Regions from separate parts of the Kitasatospora sp. NPDC094016 genome, predicted to be linked through region 1. Evidence: riboswitches for the same ligand, from Rfam matches in the RefSeq annotation. Region 1 holds a riboswitch; the other holds the start of a gene.

Region 1 (6,806 bases):
TACTTGGCCCGCCGGGCCGGGGTGAACTTGACGTACTGGCGCAGGCTCTGCGGCAGCTCGCCGGGCGGCAGCCCACCGAGCGCGTCCGAGGCCAGGCCGACCACACGCCGGCGCACGCCCTCGGGCAGCGGCCGGTCCAGCTTCTCGGCAGCACGCTCCGGCGCCACCTCGCCCGAACCCGCCACCTCGCCCGAACCCGCCGCCCCGCCGACGGCCGCGGGCTCGGACGGGGCCGCGTCGGCGGCCTGCGCCTGCGCGGCCGCAGCGGGCTGAAGCCCCTGCGCTTCGGCGGGCTCCCTCGCTGCGTCCACCACGTCCTCGGCTCCGATCCTGGTCCTACGGGGTCACGGCCCGCGGCCGCCGCCCTGTCGTCACGCTCCGTGCGTCCTGTCTGTATTGTCCCAGCGCGGCGGGCAGGCGCGCCGTGCACCCGCCCCCCGCGCCGTCGGGCGTCAGCCCTGCTCGGCGGAGGCCTCCGCGTTCTCGGCGCCCGGACGGGCCACCAGCTCGACCTGGTCCACGGCGTTGCACCAGCGGCAGCGCACCGACTCGATCGTCTCGCTCAGCACCTCGGTCTCCTCGACCTTGGACTCGCCGGCCAGGTCGAAGTGCAGGAACTCGGTGACCCGCGCGGTGCGGGTCACGTCGAAGCGGGTGAGGTTTCCGCACAGGGTGCAGCGCCAGCGCGTCTCGGCGGTCAGGGCGGGGACGGTCATCGGGGGTCCTCTCGGGTGGTCCCTGGGTGGGCTAGGCGCTCCCCCCGGAGCCCCGGCGTCGGCGGCGGGAGGCGGGATTGCCCGCCCCAAGCCTATTGCCTGAGGCAACCATCACGGCCACCGGTCAGGAGAACGAGCGGGCTAGTCCACCTGCCGTACAAGGCCGTGTCACACGCCCGACACGGAGGGATGCTTGGCCCCATGGCAGTGACGGCCCCCGGGCACACCGACGCGCGGGGCGAGTACCCGTCCGTGCCCGCCCCGGCGGTCACCTACGCCCTGATCGCGCTCAACACCCTGGTGTTCCTGCTGGGCCCGGCCGCCGGGCTCAACCCGCTGTACGGCACCGGCCAGTCCCGGCTCTGCGCGGAGCAGCGGTACGAGCAGCGCTGGGGCGTCATCCCCGCCGAGGTGCTGGCCGGCCGCCCGCTGACCGCCGAGCAGCTGGCCCAGGCCCCCGACCCGGCCCCGGGCTGCCCGGCCGCGCCCACCCCGCGCAAGCACCCGGCGCTGTCCGTCCTCACCGGGCTCTTCGTACACGCCGGCTGGCTGCACCTGCTGGGCAACCTGCTCTTCCTCCACGTCTTCGGCCCCACCGTCGAACAGCGGCTGGGCCGGGCCCGGTTCGCCGTCTTCTACCTGGCCGCCGGCAGCCTGGCCACGTACGGCTTCGCCCTCGCCGAGGCGCACTCCCCGGGCTCCACCCGGGTCCTGATCGGCGCCTCCGGCGCGATCTCCGCCGTCCTCGGCGCCTACCTGCGCTTCCATCCGCGGGCCCGGGTGACGACGCTCGTCCCGCTGCTGCTGTTCCTGCCGCTGCGCTTCCCGGCCTGGCTGGTGCTCGGCCTCTGGTTCGCCCTGCAGTGGTGGTCGGTCCACTCGGCCGGGCCCGGCGTGGCCTATCTGGTCCACGTGATCGGCTTCTCGGCGGGCTTCCTCTACGCCTGCACGGTGGTCAGCCACCCCCCGAGACGACCCGGCTGACGCCCGATACGCTGGCGGCACCCCACAAAGGAGCCCGAACAGTGATCACCGCCATCGTCCTGATCAAGACCAGTGTCGACCGCATCCCGGAGATCGCCGAGGCCATCGCGGCCATCGAGGGCGTCAGCGAGGTGTACTCGGTGACCGGTGGCTACGACCTGGTGGCGATGGTCCGGGTGCGCCGGCACGACGATCTGGCCGCGGTCATCCCGGGCCGGCTGAACAAGGTCCCGGGCGTGGCCCACACCGAGACCCAGATCGCCTTCCGCACCTACTCCCAGCACGACCTCGAGGCCGCCTTCGCCCTCGGCCTGGACGAGTAGGCCCCCCCGCCCCCCGACCCCCGGCCCCGCCGACCGGGCCCCTCAGCCCTGCTGACGCCCCCGGTCGACCTGCACGGTGGCGACGCAGCGCCCGCCCTCGTTGCGGTAGTTCCACGCGGCACCGTCCGTGACCAGCTCGCGCACGGCGGTCAGGAAGCGGTCGACGTGCTCGTCCGGGGTCCCGGCCCCGAAGCTCACCCGGATCGCGTTCAGGCTCCGCTCGCCGGGCAGCGACGGCTCGGGCGCCCCGCACTCGGAGGGGGAGACCTCTTCGTCCCCGAGCAGGGTGCGCAGCAGCGGGTGCGCGCAGAACAGGCCGTCGCGGACCCCGATGCCGTACTCGGCGGACAGCGCGGCCGAGAAGTGCGAGCTGTTCCAGCCCTGGACGACGAAGGACAGCACGCCCACCCGGGCCGCCTCGGCGCCGAACAGGTTCAGCACCTTGACCTGCGGGATCTCCGCCAGCCCGGCGGTCAGCCGGGCGATCAGCTGCCGCTCCCGGGCCTCCAGCGCGTCGAAGCCCGCCTCGCTCAGCGCCCGGCAGGCCGAGGCGATCGCGTAGGCGCCGATGACGTTCGGCGAGCCCGCCTCGTGCCGGGCCGGGCCGGAGTGCCACTGGACGGCCACCGAGCCGTCGTTCTCCCGGGCCACCGTCCGGGTCGCCCCGCCGCCGGCCAGGTACGGGTCGGCCGCGTCCAGCCAGTCCGCCCGGCCGGCCAGCACGCCGGCGCCGAAGGGCGCGTAGATCTTGTGGCCGGAGAAGGCGATCCAGTCGACGTCCAGCTCGCGCACCGAGACCCGGTGGTGCGGGGCCAGCTGGGCGGCGTCCAGCACCACCCGGGCGCCGTGCCGGTGCGCGGTCCCGGTCAGCTCGGCGACCGGCCACAGCTCGCCGGTCACGTTGGAGGCTCCGGTGACGCAGAGCAGCTTGGGGCCCTCGGGCGCCTCGGCGAGCGCGGCGTCCAGGGCGGCGACCGCCTCGGCGTGCGAGCGCGGCGCGCGCAGGTAGTGGACGTCGAGCCCGGCATGCGCCCAGGGCAGCAGCGAGGCGTGGTGCTCGGTCTCGAAGGCGAACACCCGGGTCCCGGCCGGGACGGCCGAGGCGAGCAGGTTCAGCGAGTCGGTGGTGGCCCGGGTGAAGACCACCTGGTCGCCCTCGCGCAGGTCGAGGAACTCGGCGACGGTGCGGCGGCTCTGCTCGAACAGGTCGGTGGACAGCTGGGAGAGGTACCCGGCGCCGCGGTGCACGCTGCCGTAGTAGGGGGCGTAGGCGGAGACGTCGTCCCAGACCCGCTGGAGCGCCGGGGAGCTGGCCGCGTAGTCGAGGGCCGCGTACCCGACCTTCTCGCCGCTGGCGAGCGGGACCTGGACGTCGTGGCCGAGGACGGCGAGGGGGGCGCAGATTTCGGTGGCAATCGACATGAGGATGCACTCCTTCTGGGGGTATGGGACCCCGGGAGTGCTAAGTCGTCGGGCGTCCGCGCTTGCCGCACGGACGATTCGCCGAGCGACCCGGTCCTCACCCAGGGCACCCCGCCACGGACGGAGGGTTGCCGGACAGCAAGCTGGGGCTTGGTGCTGTCACTCATGACCTGGCCAAGACTCTAGGTCGCGCCCAGCGAGTGGTCAAACAGGCATCCACCATCCGGACAGCCGAGGAGCCCGCGCCGGCGTTCCGGCACGGGCTCCCAAGTACCGCCTCACGCCTGGCTGGTGGCCTCCGACCAACGCTGCAGCAGCTCCTGCGCCGCGCCCGAGTCGATGGCCCGCTCCGCCCGTGCCATGCCGGCCGCGAGCTGTTCGGTGAGCGGCGCCTCGCCCAGGTCGAGCGCGACCAGCGCCGCCGCCGTGTTCATCAGGACGGCGTCCCGCACGGCCCCGCGCTCGCCGGCCAGCAGCCGGCGCGCGACCTCGGCGTTGTACGAGGGGTCCGCCCCGCGCAGCGCCTCGATGCCGACCAGCTCGACGCCGACGTCCCGCGGGTCGAAGGAGGTCTCGGTGACGGTCCCGTCCCGCACGATCCACACCTGCGAGGTGGTGGTGATGGTCAGCTCGTCCAGGCCGTCGTCGCCCCGGAAGACCAGGCCGGTCGAGCCGCGCCGGGCGAGCACGCCGGCGATCAGTCCGGCGAGCCGGGTGTCGAAGCAGCCGATCGCGTGCGAGGTGACCTTGGCCGGGTTGGTCAGCGGGCCGAGGATGTTGAACGCGGTCGGCACCCCGAGGTCGCGCCGGGCGGTGGCGGCGTGCCGCATCGACGGGTGGAACTTGGCCGCGAAGCAGAAGGTCAGCCCGACCTCCTCGGCGATCTCGGCGACCCGCCGGGCCGACAGGTCGAGGCGGACGCCGAGCTTCTCCAGCACGTCCGAGGAGCCGCTGGCCGAGGAGGAGGCCCGGTTGCCGTGCTTGACCACCTTGGCACCGGCCGCGGCCGCGACGATCGCCGACATGGTGGAGATGTTGACGGTCTTGGCCCGGTCGCCGCCGGTGCCGACGATGTCCACGGCCGGGCCGGGGATGTCCAGCGGCTCGGCGTGCGCGTACATCGCGTCCACCAGGCCGGTGATCTCGTCGACCGTCTCGCCCTTGGCCCGCAGCGCCACCATGAACCCGGCCACCTGGACGGGGGACGCCTCGCCGCTCATGATCCGGTCCATCGCCCACGCGGTGGCCGAGCGGTCGAGGTCCTCCCCCTTCAACAGCGCCGCCAGGACGTCCGGCCAGGTGCGGACCACCTGCGCGGGTGCGGTACCACCGTTCGCAGGGTTCACGTTCACCATGGCTGACTCCAGCTGTTGTCGGGTTCCCCGCGTCGGGGGGACGTCCGTACGGATGGAGTCAGCCTATCGACCGGCGGGGTTCCCGCGGCGGCGTCTTCTCTAGTCCTGAGACGGCACCGCTCAGCGGCTGACGGGCGCCCGCTTGGCCAGCCGTGCCCGCAGCAGGGTGGCGACCGCCTCGGCCAGCGCCACCGGGTCCACCGGGCGGGAGATCGCGGCGTCGGCCCGGCTCCAGGCGGCCAGCCAGGAGTCCTGCGGCCGGCCGATCAGCACCAGCACCGGCGGGCAGCCGTAGATCTCGTCCTTGAGCTGGCGGCCGAGCCCGAGCCCGCCGGCCGGCACCGCCTCGCCGTCCAGGATGCAGAGGTCCACGCCGCCCTTCTCCAGTGCCTTCAGCACCGCGGGGGTGGTCGCGCACTCCAGGTAGGACAGTTCCGGAAGGTCCTCGACGGGCCGGCGGCCGAGTGCCGTCAGCACCTGCTCGCGGGTGTTGCGGTCATCGCTGTAGACGAGGACGGTGAGCGTCTCGTCGGTCGTGTACGCCATGGGCCCTGCTCCCTCAAGTGTGATCCGGACCACGTTCGCCTGATCCGGATGCTACTCCCGATCACCCGTCGCCGAGTCCCCCTCGCGGACCTTCCTCCTCAAGCCGCCGCGCCCGCGACTCACCCGCCCGGAGGACGGCCCGTCACCCGGACCCGTCCAGACCACCCGTACGGCCGATAAGGGGCCCTCGCGTTACCCCCGGAGGCTCCGCCAAGCGTGCAACGACGCGCTGGGCAACGGGGCCCCGGGCCCCTTCGAGGAACCGTCAGAAAAGGGACACGCCGCTGCTCAGCCGCCATTGGGACCCCCCACCGCCCTCCAGGGGGGCATACCGCACGCACCGGACACTCCGAGGGACACCCCCCGGCGTGAAGACGGAATAAGGGACCGACATAATGTCCGTCGTGGCGACAGCAACAGCAGTAGAAACCGGGCACGCGCACGGATCGGTCAACCGGCCGAACATGGTCAGCGTCGGAACGATCGTCTGGCTCAGTTCCGAGTTGATGTTCTTCGCGGCCCTCTTCGCGATGTACTTCACGCTCCGCTCCGTCAAGGGAGCCGAGTTCTGGACCGAGAAGGCGCACGCCCTCAACGTGCCCTTCTCCTCGGTCAACACCACGATCCTGGTGCTCTCCTCGCTGACCTGCCAGCTCGGCGTGTTCGCTGCCGAGCGCGGGGACGTGAAGAAGCTCCGCTCGTGGTTCGTCATCACCTTCGTGATGGGCGCGATCTTCATCGGCGGCCAGATCTTCGAGTACACCGAGCTGGTCAAGAAGGACGGCCTCTCGCTGTCCTCCGACCCGTACGGCACGGTGTTCTACCTGACCACCGGCTTCCACGGTCTGCACGTGACGGGTGGTCTGATCGCCTTCCTGCTGGTCCTGGGACGGACGTACGCAGCCAAGCGCTTCACGCACGAGCAGGCCACCGCCGCGATCGTCGTGTCGTACTACTGGCACTTCGTCGACGTCGTGTGGATCGGCCTGTTCGCGACCATCTACCTGATCAAGTAACCAGCTGATCAGGTCGCTGGCCACCGGCTTCGGTCCCCGCCCTCACCGGCGTCGGGCCGATTCTGCCGGTGGGCGACGCTCCCACCGACCGACCGCGCGCGCAGCCCTAGACAGGCAGCCTCGTGCCGGCCAGACCGGCCGCCGGGTGCACCCACCAGTCGACCAGATCCTGACACCGGGGTTATTCCGTGAAAAAGCTCTCCGCACGACGGCGCCACCCATTGGCGGCGCTGGTCGTCCTACTTCTCGCCCTGGCGGCAACCGGGGGGCTGTACGCCGCGTTCGCGCCCGCCGACAAGGCGCAGGCCGACGTCGCCGCGCAGTCGCTCGCGATCGATGAGGGCAAGAAGCTCTTCGCCGTGGGCTGCTCCTCGTGCCACGGCCTGAACGGCCAGGGCAGCAGCGACGGTCCGAGCCTGGTCGGCGTCGGCTCCGCCTCTGTCG
Region 2 (6,806 bases), on a different contig from region 1:
TCCGGCCACTGCTCCAGCCACCAGCGGCGGTGCGTCACGGCCTGCTCCACCAGGGAGACGACGGCGGCGTCCGCCACGTCCCGCGCGGTGAGGTCGGCCAGGATCAGCGCCCGCGCGTTGTGCAGCGCGGTCTCGATGTCGTCGGAAGCCATCTGTCCATTCTCCGGTAGAACGCCGCGTGGGCGGCCCCCCGAAGGGGACCGCCCACACGATCAGGAACCAGCCGATCCGATCGGTGCGATCAGGATCAGAAGTCCATGTCACCGCCCGGCATGCCGCCGCCGGCGGCCGCAGCGGCCTTCTCCGGCTTGTCGGCGATGACGGCCTCGGTGGTGAGGAACAGCGCCGCGATGGAGGCGGCGTTCTGCAGCGCGGAACGGGTCACCTTGGCCGGGTCGATGATGCCCTCGGCGATCAGGTCGACGTAGGTGTTGGTGGCCGCGTTCAGGCCGTGACCGGCGGGAAGGTTGCGCACCTTCTCCACCACGACGCCACCCTCCAGGCCGGCGTTGGTCGCGATCTGCTTGATCGGGGCCTCCAGCGCGACCTTGACGATGTTGGCACCGGTGGCCTCGTCGCCCTCCAGCTCCAGCTTGTCGAAGGCGACACCGGCCTGCAGCAGCGCGACGCCACCACCGGCGACGATGCCCTCCTCGACGGCGGCCTTCGCGTTGCGGACGGCGTCCTCGATGCGGTGCTTGCGCTCCTTGAGCTCCACCTCGGTGGCCGCGCCGGCCTTGATGACGGCCACGCCGCCGGCCAGCTTGGCGAGGCGCTCCTGGAGCTTCTCGCGGTCGTAGTCCGAGTCGCTGTTCTCGATCTCGGCGCGGATCTGGTTCACGCGGCCGGCGACCTGCTCGCTGTCACCGCCACCGTCGACGATGGTGGTCTCGTCCTTGGTGATGACCACCTTGCGGGCGGTGCCCAGCAGGTCGATGCCGGCGTTCTCCAGCTTGAGGCCGACCTCCTCGGAGATCACGGTGCCACCGGTGAGGATGGCGATGTCGCCGAGCATGGCCTTGCGGCGGTCGCCGAAGCCCGGGGCCTTGACGGCGACGGACTTGAAGGTGCCGCGGATCTTGTTCACGACCAGGGTCGACAGGGCCTCGCCCTCGACGTCCTCGGCGATGATGACGAGCGGCTTGCCGCTCTGCATGACCTTCTCCAGCAGCGGCAGCAGGTCCTTGACCGAGCCGATCTTGGAGTTGGCGATGAGGATGTACGGGTCCTCGAACGTCGCCTCCATGCGCTCCAGGTCGGTCGCGAAGTAGGCGGAGATGTAGCCCTTGTCGAAGCGCATGCCCTCGGTGAGCTCGAGCTCCAGACCGAAGGTGTTGCTCTCCTCGACGGTGATGACGCCTTCCTTGCCGACCTTGTCCATGGCCTCGGCGATGAGCTCGCCGATCTGGGTGTCGGCGGCCGAGATGGAGGCGGTGGAGGCGATCTGCTCCTTGGTCTCCACGTCCTTGGCCTGGGCCAGCAGCTGGTCGGAGACGGCGGCGACGGCCTTCTCGATGCCGCGCTTCAGGGCCATCGGGTTGGCGCCGGCGGCGACGTTGCGCAGACCCTCGCGCACCAGGGCCTGGGCGAGCACGGTGGCGGTGGTGGTGCCGTCACCCGCGACGTCGTCGGTCTTCTTGGCGACCTCCTTGACGAGCTCCGCGCCGATCTTCTCGTAGGGGTCCTCGAGCTCGATCTCCTTGGCGATGGAGACACCGTCGTTGGTGATCGTGGGGGCGCCCCACTTCTTCTCCAGCACGACGTTGCGACCCTTGGGGCCGAGCGTGACCTTCACTGCGTCGGCGAGCTGGTTCATGCCACGCTCAAGGCCGCGGCGAGCTTCCTCATCAAAGGCGATGATCTTGGCCATCAGAAGTGGTCCTCCGGGACACGGTCGACTGCTCGGACCAAGGGGTGCCCGCGACGGACGGCCCTGGTGTGCGGGGGTCCTTTCCCCTACCGCTCCCGGGGGCCTCACCGACCCGGTCCGCTGTCACTCTCACGCTGTGAGTGCTAACGCCAATGATTAGCACTCCGGGTGGTCGAGTGCAAGCCCAATCGCGATCCCGCGAGCCGCCCGGGGCGCTCCCGCCGACCCGCGCAACTCCCCGCCGGGGAACGCCGACGGGCCCGCACGACGCGTGTCGTACGGGCCCGCCGAGAAGCGAGTGGTCACCAGCCGTGGGCCGCGCCGAGCTCCTGGGGTCGGAAGGGGGTCACACCGCGGCGCGGACCATGTCCGCCTGCGGGCCCTTCTGTCCCTGGGAGATCTCGAACTCGACCCGCTGGCCCTCCTCGAGGGTGCGGTAGCCGTCCATCTGGATCGCGCTGTAGTGGACGAAGACGTCCGCACCACCGTCGACCGCGATGAAGCCGTAGCCCTTCTCCGCGTTGAACCACTTGACGGTGCCCTGAGCCATTCCGAACTCCCCTAGTGCTGTGCTGGCCCTTCACGCGCCCGCAGGTCGCGGGCCCGGGTCTGGTTTGAAGGCCGGCCCGGGGAACCCCCCCTGGGCGCAGCCGTGCACGCCGCAGTCCTCCGCCGGGGGTGCCTGACGGCGCCCTGTGAGCGGGTGATTACGTCGACCGCGGCTGAATGTATCCGGATCGACGCCCTCTGCAACAGGGTCAGCTGCGGGGAATTCCGGCACCGCGCCAAGGGGCAGGACGGGCCAAAGCGGGAGGAATTCGGCATTTCACGCCGGACATAGCGGACGGATTACTACAAATCCCCGCGGGAATTCTGACATCTGCCTGACATGTTTCACGGCCCAGGCACCCGACCGGTCTCAGCGGCCGGACGACCGTCCGGCGATTCGCGGGTGATTCGCGGGTGAGGATGAGGGGAAGCCCTGTTCCCAACCGAGCCACACTCTACTCCGACTTGACCCCGCCATATTCCCGCCGAAATGCGGCCGGCCGCCCGTACGTACGGAGAACGGAATTCCGTACGCGCGGACGGCCGGTCGGACGAACGGCTCGGGCGGGGTGCCCGGATCGGGGCGCGGCTCAGCAGCCGCCGGCCACCGCCGGGATGATCGAGACGCTGGCGCCGTCCGCGATCCCGGTCGCCAGGCCCTCGGCGAAGCGCACGTCGTCGTCGTTCACGTAGACGTTGACGAAGCGGCGCAGCTTGCCGGCGTCGTCCAGGATGCGGGCGGAGATCCCCGCGTGGTTCTTCTCCAGGTCGGCGATGACCTCGCCCAGGGTGGCGCCCTCGGCGGCCACCTCGGCGGCGCCGCCGGTGTAGGTGCGCAGGATGGTGGGGATACGGACGTTGGCGCTCATGGTTCTCCTAGCGGACAGGGCCTGGCGGGGTGGGGGGTGTTCAGGCGGACGCGAGGCCGGCGTCGTGGAAGGACGCCAGGGTCGGGCGGATCACGGCGGTCATCCCGGACCCGGCGACGGCGTCCAGGGTCTTCAGGCCGTCGCCGGTGTTGATCGCGACGGTCTCCTTGGCCGGGTCCAACCGGCCGGTCTCCACCAGCTTCTTCAGCACGCCGACGGTCACCCCGCCCGCGGTCTCGGCGAAGACGCCCTCGGTCCGGGCCAGCAGCCGGATCGCGTCCACCACCTCGGCGTCGGTGACGTCCTCGACCGCGCCGCCGGTGCGCCGGGCGATGTCCAGCACGTACGGGCCGTCCGCCGGGTTGCCGATCGCCAGCGACTTGGCGATGGTGTCCGGCTTGACCGGGCGGATCACGTCCTGGCCGGCCTTGAACGCCGCCGACACCGGGGAGCAGCCCGCCGCCTGGGCGCCGAAGACCTTGTACGGCCGGTCCTCGACCAGGCCGAGCCTGATCAGCTCCTGCAGCCCCTTGTCGATCTTGGTCAGCTGGGAGCCGGAGGCGATCGGGATGACGATCTGCTCCGGCAGCCGCCAGCCGAGCTGCTCGCAGATCTCGTACGCCAGCGTCTTGGAGCCCTCGCCGTAGTACGGGCGCAGGTTGACGTTGACGAAGCCCCAGCCCTCACCGGCCGGGTCGCCGATCAGCTCCGAGCAGAAGCGGTTCACGTCGTCGTAGTTGCCCTCGATGCCGACCAGCTCGCCGCCGTACACCCCGGCCATGACGACCTTGCCCTGCTCCAGGTCGTGCGGGATGAACACGCAGGACTTGAAGCCGGCCCGGGCGGCCGCCGCGCCCACCGCGCCGGCCAGGTTGCCGGTGGAGGAGCAGGAGAGCGTCGTGAAGCCGAAGGCCCGCGCGGCCTCGATGGCGCAGGCCACCACGCGGTCCTTGAACGAGTGGGTCGGGTTGCCCGAGTCGTCCTTGATGTGCAGCTGCGCGGTGAAGCCCAGCTCGCGGCCCAGGTTGTCCGCCTTGACCAGCGGGGTCCAGCCGGGGTTCAGGTTGGGCTTGGTGGCGACGTCGGCCGGGACGGGCAGCAGCGGCGCGTAGCGCCAGATCGAGCTCGGGCCGGCCTCGATCCGGCGGCGCAGCTCCTCGGCGCCCTCGCTGCCGAAGTCGTACGCGATCTCCAGCGGGCCGAAGCACTCCAGGCAGGCGAAGCTCGGACCGAGCGGGAAGCGGGTGCCGCACTCCCGACAGGACAGCGCGGTGGCGGGGCCGAGGTCCACGGATGCGGGTGCGACAGTGTCGATAGCCATGATGGCGGAGGCCTCTCTCCTCATCTTCCCCGTGGCACGGTCGCGCCACAGGCCGGAATTGGCACCTGTCCCGCCGGGGCCTGTCGACAGACAGCCGCGCGAGAAGGTTGCCGGGACGTCAACGGGCCGTTCCCTCAGTCCCTCTGGATGAGCATGTGAAATTGTGGTGGTGCTCAACGGCGACCCCGGCGTGCAAAGGTCCGGCCGCTGTACGAAGACTGTATCCGAAGGCGTCAACCCCGAATGGGATCGTCCGCCACGCGAGATGGCGCGTCCCACCGACCCCGCCGAGGAGAGTCCCGTGCCCGCCGAACCGACCCCCGCGCTGCTCCCGCAGGCGGCGTCCTGGCTGCGCCGCCGCTCGTGGAGCGCGGTCGACCGGCCGGTGCACGCCCTGCTGGAGGCCAAGCGCCGGACCGGCCGCACCGTCAGCGTGGTGCTGCCCGCGCTGGACGAGGAGGCCACCGTCGGCGACATCGTCCGCACCATCCGCCGCGAGCTGATGGAGCGCCTCCCGCTGGTCGACGAACTCGTCGTGGTCGACTCCGGCTCGGCCGACGCCACCGCCGCCGTCGCCGCCCGGGCCGGCGCCCGGGTGGAGTACCGCGACGCGATCTTGCCCCGGCTGCCCGCCGTCCCCGGCAAGGGCGAGGTGCTCTGGCGCTCGCTGCTGGTCACCCGCGGCGACATCGTCTGCTTCGTCGACGCCGACCTGCGCGAGTTCGACCCGGCCTTCGTCTCCGGCATCCTCGGCCCGCTGCTCACCGAACCGGACATCCAGCTGGTCAAGGCCATGTACGACCGGCCGCTGGAGACCGAGGGGGCGGTGGTCCCGGCCGGCGGCGGCCGGGTCACCGAACTGGTCGCCCGCCCGCTGCTCAACCTGCACTGGCCGGAACTCGCCGGTTTCGTCCAGCCGCTCGGCGGCGAGTACGCGGCCCGCCGCGCGCTGCTCGAACGGCTCCCCTTCCCCACCGGCTACGGCGTCGAACTCGGCCTGCTGGTCGACGCGCTGGAGACGGTCGGGCTGGACGCCCTGGCCCAGGTGGACGTCGGCGTCCGGCACCACCGGCACCAGGACGGCCAGGCCCTCGGCCGGATGGCCGCCACCATCTACCGCACCGCCCTCGAACGCCTCGACCGCACCCACCGGCTGAAGGCCTCGGCCGACCTGGTCCACCCGCTGCTGACCCAGTTCACCCGCGACCCGCAGAGCCGGGAGTTCACCGCCCACACCCACCCGGTGACCGCCCTGGAACGCCCGCCCATGCACACCGTGCCCGAGTACGCGACCCGACACTGAACACCCACCGAAAGGGTTTGCCGCTCCGGAGCCCCGGCAACGTACCAACCATGGGCGATCTCACGACCGAACGTTCGAGTGCGACCGGCACCGCCCCCGTCCTGGTGGCCTCCAATCGGGGACCGGTGTCGTTCGGCACCGCGGACGACGGCACGCTGACCCTCCGCCGCGGCGGCGGAGGCCTGGTCTCCGGCCTCTCCGCCATCGACAACCCCGACGCCGTCTGGGTCTGCGCCGCCCTCGGCGCGGCCGACCGGCAGGCCGCCAGAGGGGCCCCGGACGGCCGCCTCGACCTCGCCGGGCACGACGTGGGCGGCCAGGCCGTCCGCATGCTGGACATCGATCCCGACACCTTCGCCCGCGCCTACAACGGCGTCGCCAACTCCACCCTCTGGTTCGTCCACCACCTGCTCTACGCCACCCCCACCGCCCCCGCCTTCGACGCCGGGTTCCGCACCGAGTGGGCCGCCTACCGCGCCTACAACGCCGCCTTCGCCGAGGCGCTGGCCGCCGAGGCCGCCCCCGGGGCCGCCGTGCTGGTCCAGGACTACCACCTCTCGCTGACCCCGGCCCTGCTCCGCGCCGCCCGCCCCGACCTGCGGATCGGCCACTTCTCGCACACCCCGTGGGCCCCGCCCGAGTACTTCCGGCTGCTGCCCGACGACGTCGCCGAGGCCGTCCTCACCGGCATCCTGGGCGCCGACCGGGCCGGTTTCCTGACCCGCCGCTGGGCGCTGGCCTTCGCCGACTGCTGCGCCGACCTGCTCGGTGCCGAGGTCGACCGGGACGCCATGACCGTCACCCACGCCGGCCGCACCACCCGGCTCGGCGTGCACGCGCTCGGCGCCGACGCCGACTTCCTGCGCGAGCGCTCCCACCGCCCGGACGTCGACG

What was found. Region 1 has a riboswitch for S-adenosylmethionine ahead of ABT015_RS34645 (aminotransferase class V-fold PLP-dependent enzyme). Riboswitches for the same ligand answer to the same signal wherever they lie in the genome.
Region 2: it holds a riboswitch for S-adenosylmethionine, as region 1 does, so the genes downstream of both, thrC (threonine synthase) here and ABT015_RS34645 (aminotransferase class V-fold PLP-dependent enzyme) in region 1, are expected to answer to the same signal.

The regions. Positions count from the first base shown of each region.
Region 1 is NZ_JBEOUK010000060.1:29,961-36,766, reverse strand. It holds gene ABT015_RS34665 (NYN domain-containing protein) at 1-185, opposite strand, end outside; gene ABT015_RS34660 (hypothetical protein) at 453-716, opposite strand; gene ABT015_RS34655 (rhomboid family intramembrane serine protease) at 918-1,700, shown strand; gene ABT015_RS34650 (Lrp/AsnC ligand binding domain-containing protein) at 1,742-2,023, shown strand; gene ABT015_RS34645 (aminotransferase class V-fold PLP-dependent enzyme) at 2,066-3,445, opposite strand; SAM riboswitch class IV at 3,499-3,616, opposite strand; gene trpD (anthranilate phosphoribosyltransferase) at 3,724-4,800, opposite strand; gene ABT015_RS34635 (response regulator) at 4,921-5,346, opposite strand; gene ctaE (aa3-type cytochrome oxidase subunit III) at 5,742-6,362, shown strand; gene qcrC (cytochrome bc1 complex diheme cytochrome c subunit) at 6,551-6,806, shown strand, end outside.
Region 2 is NZ_JBEOUK010000005.1:5,141-11,946, reverse strand. It holds gene ABT015_RS06650 (DUF8819 family protein) at 1-152, opposite strand, end outside; gene groL (chaperonin GroEL) at 248-1,870, opposite strand; gene ABT015_RS06640 (cold-shock protein) at 2,217-2,420, opposite strand; gene ABT015_RS06635 (MoaD/ThiS family protein) at 3,010-3,288, opposite strand; gene thrC (threonine synthase) at 3,329-4,609, opposite strand; SAM riboswitch class I at 4,627-4,763, opposite strand; gene ABT015_RS06625 (glucosyl-3-phosphoglycerate synthase) at 4,935-5,912, shown strand; gene ABT015_RS06620 (alpha,alpha-trehalose-phosphate synthase (UDP-forming)) at 5,963-6,806, shown strand, end outside.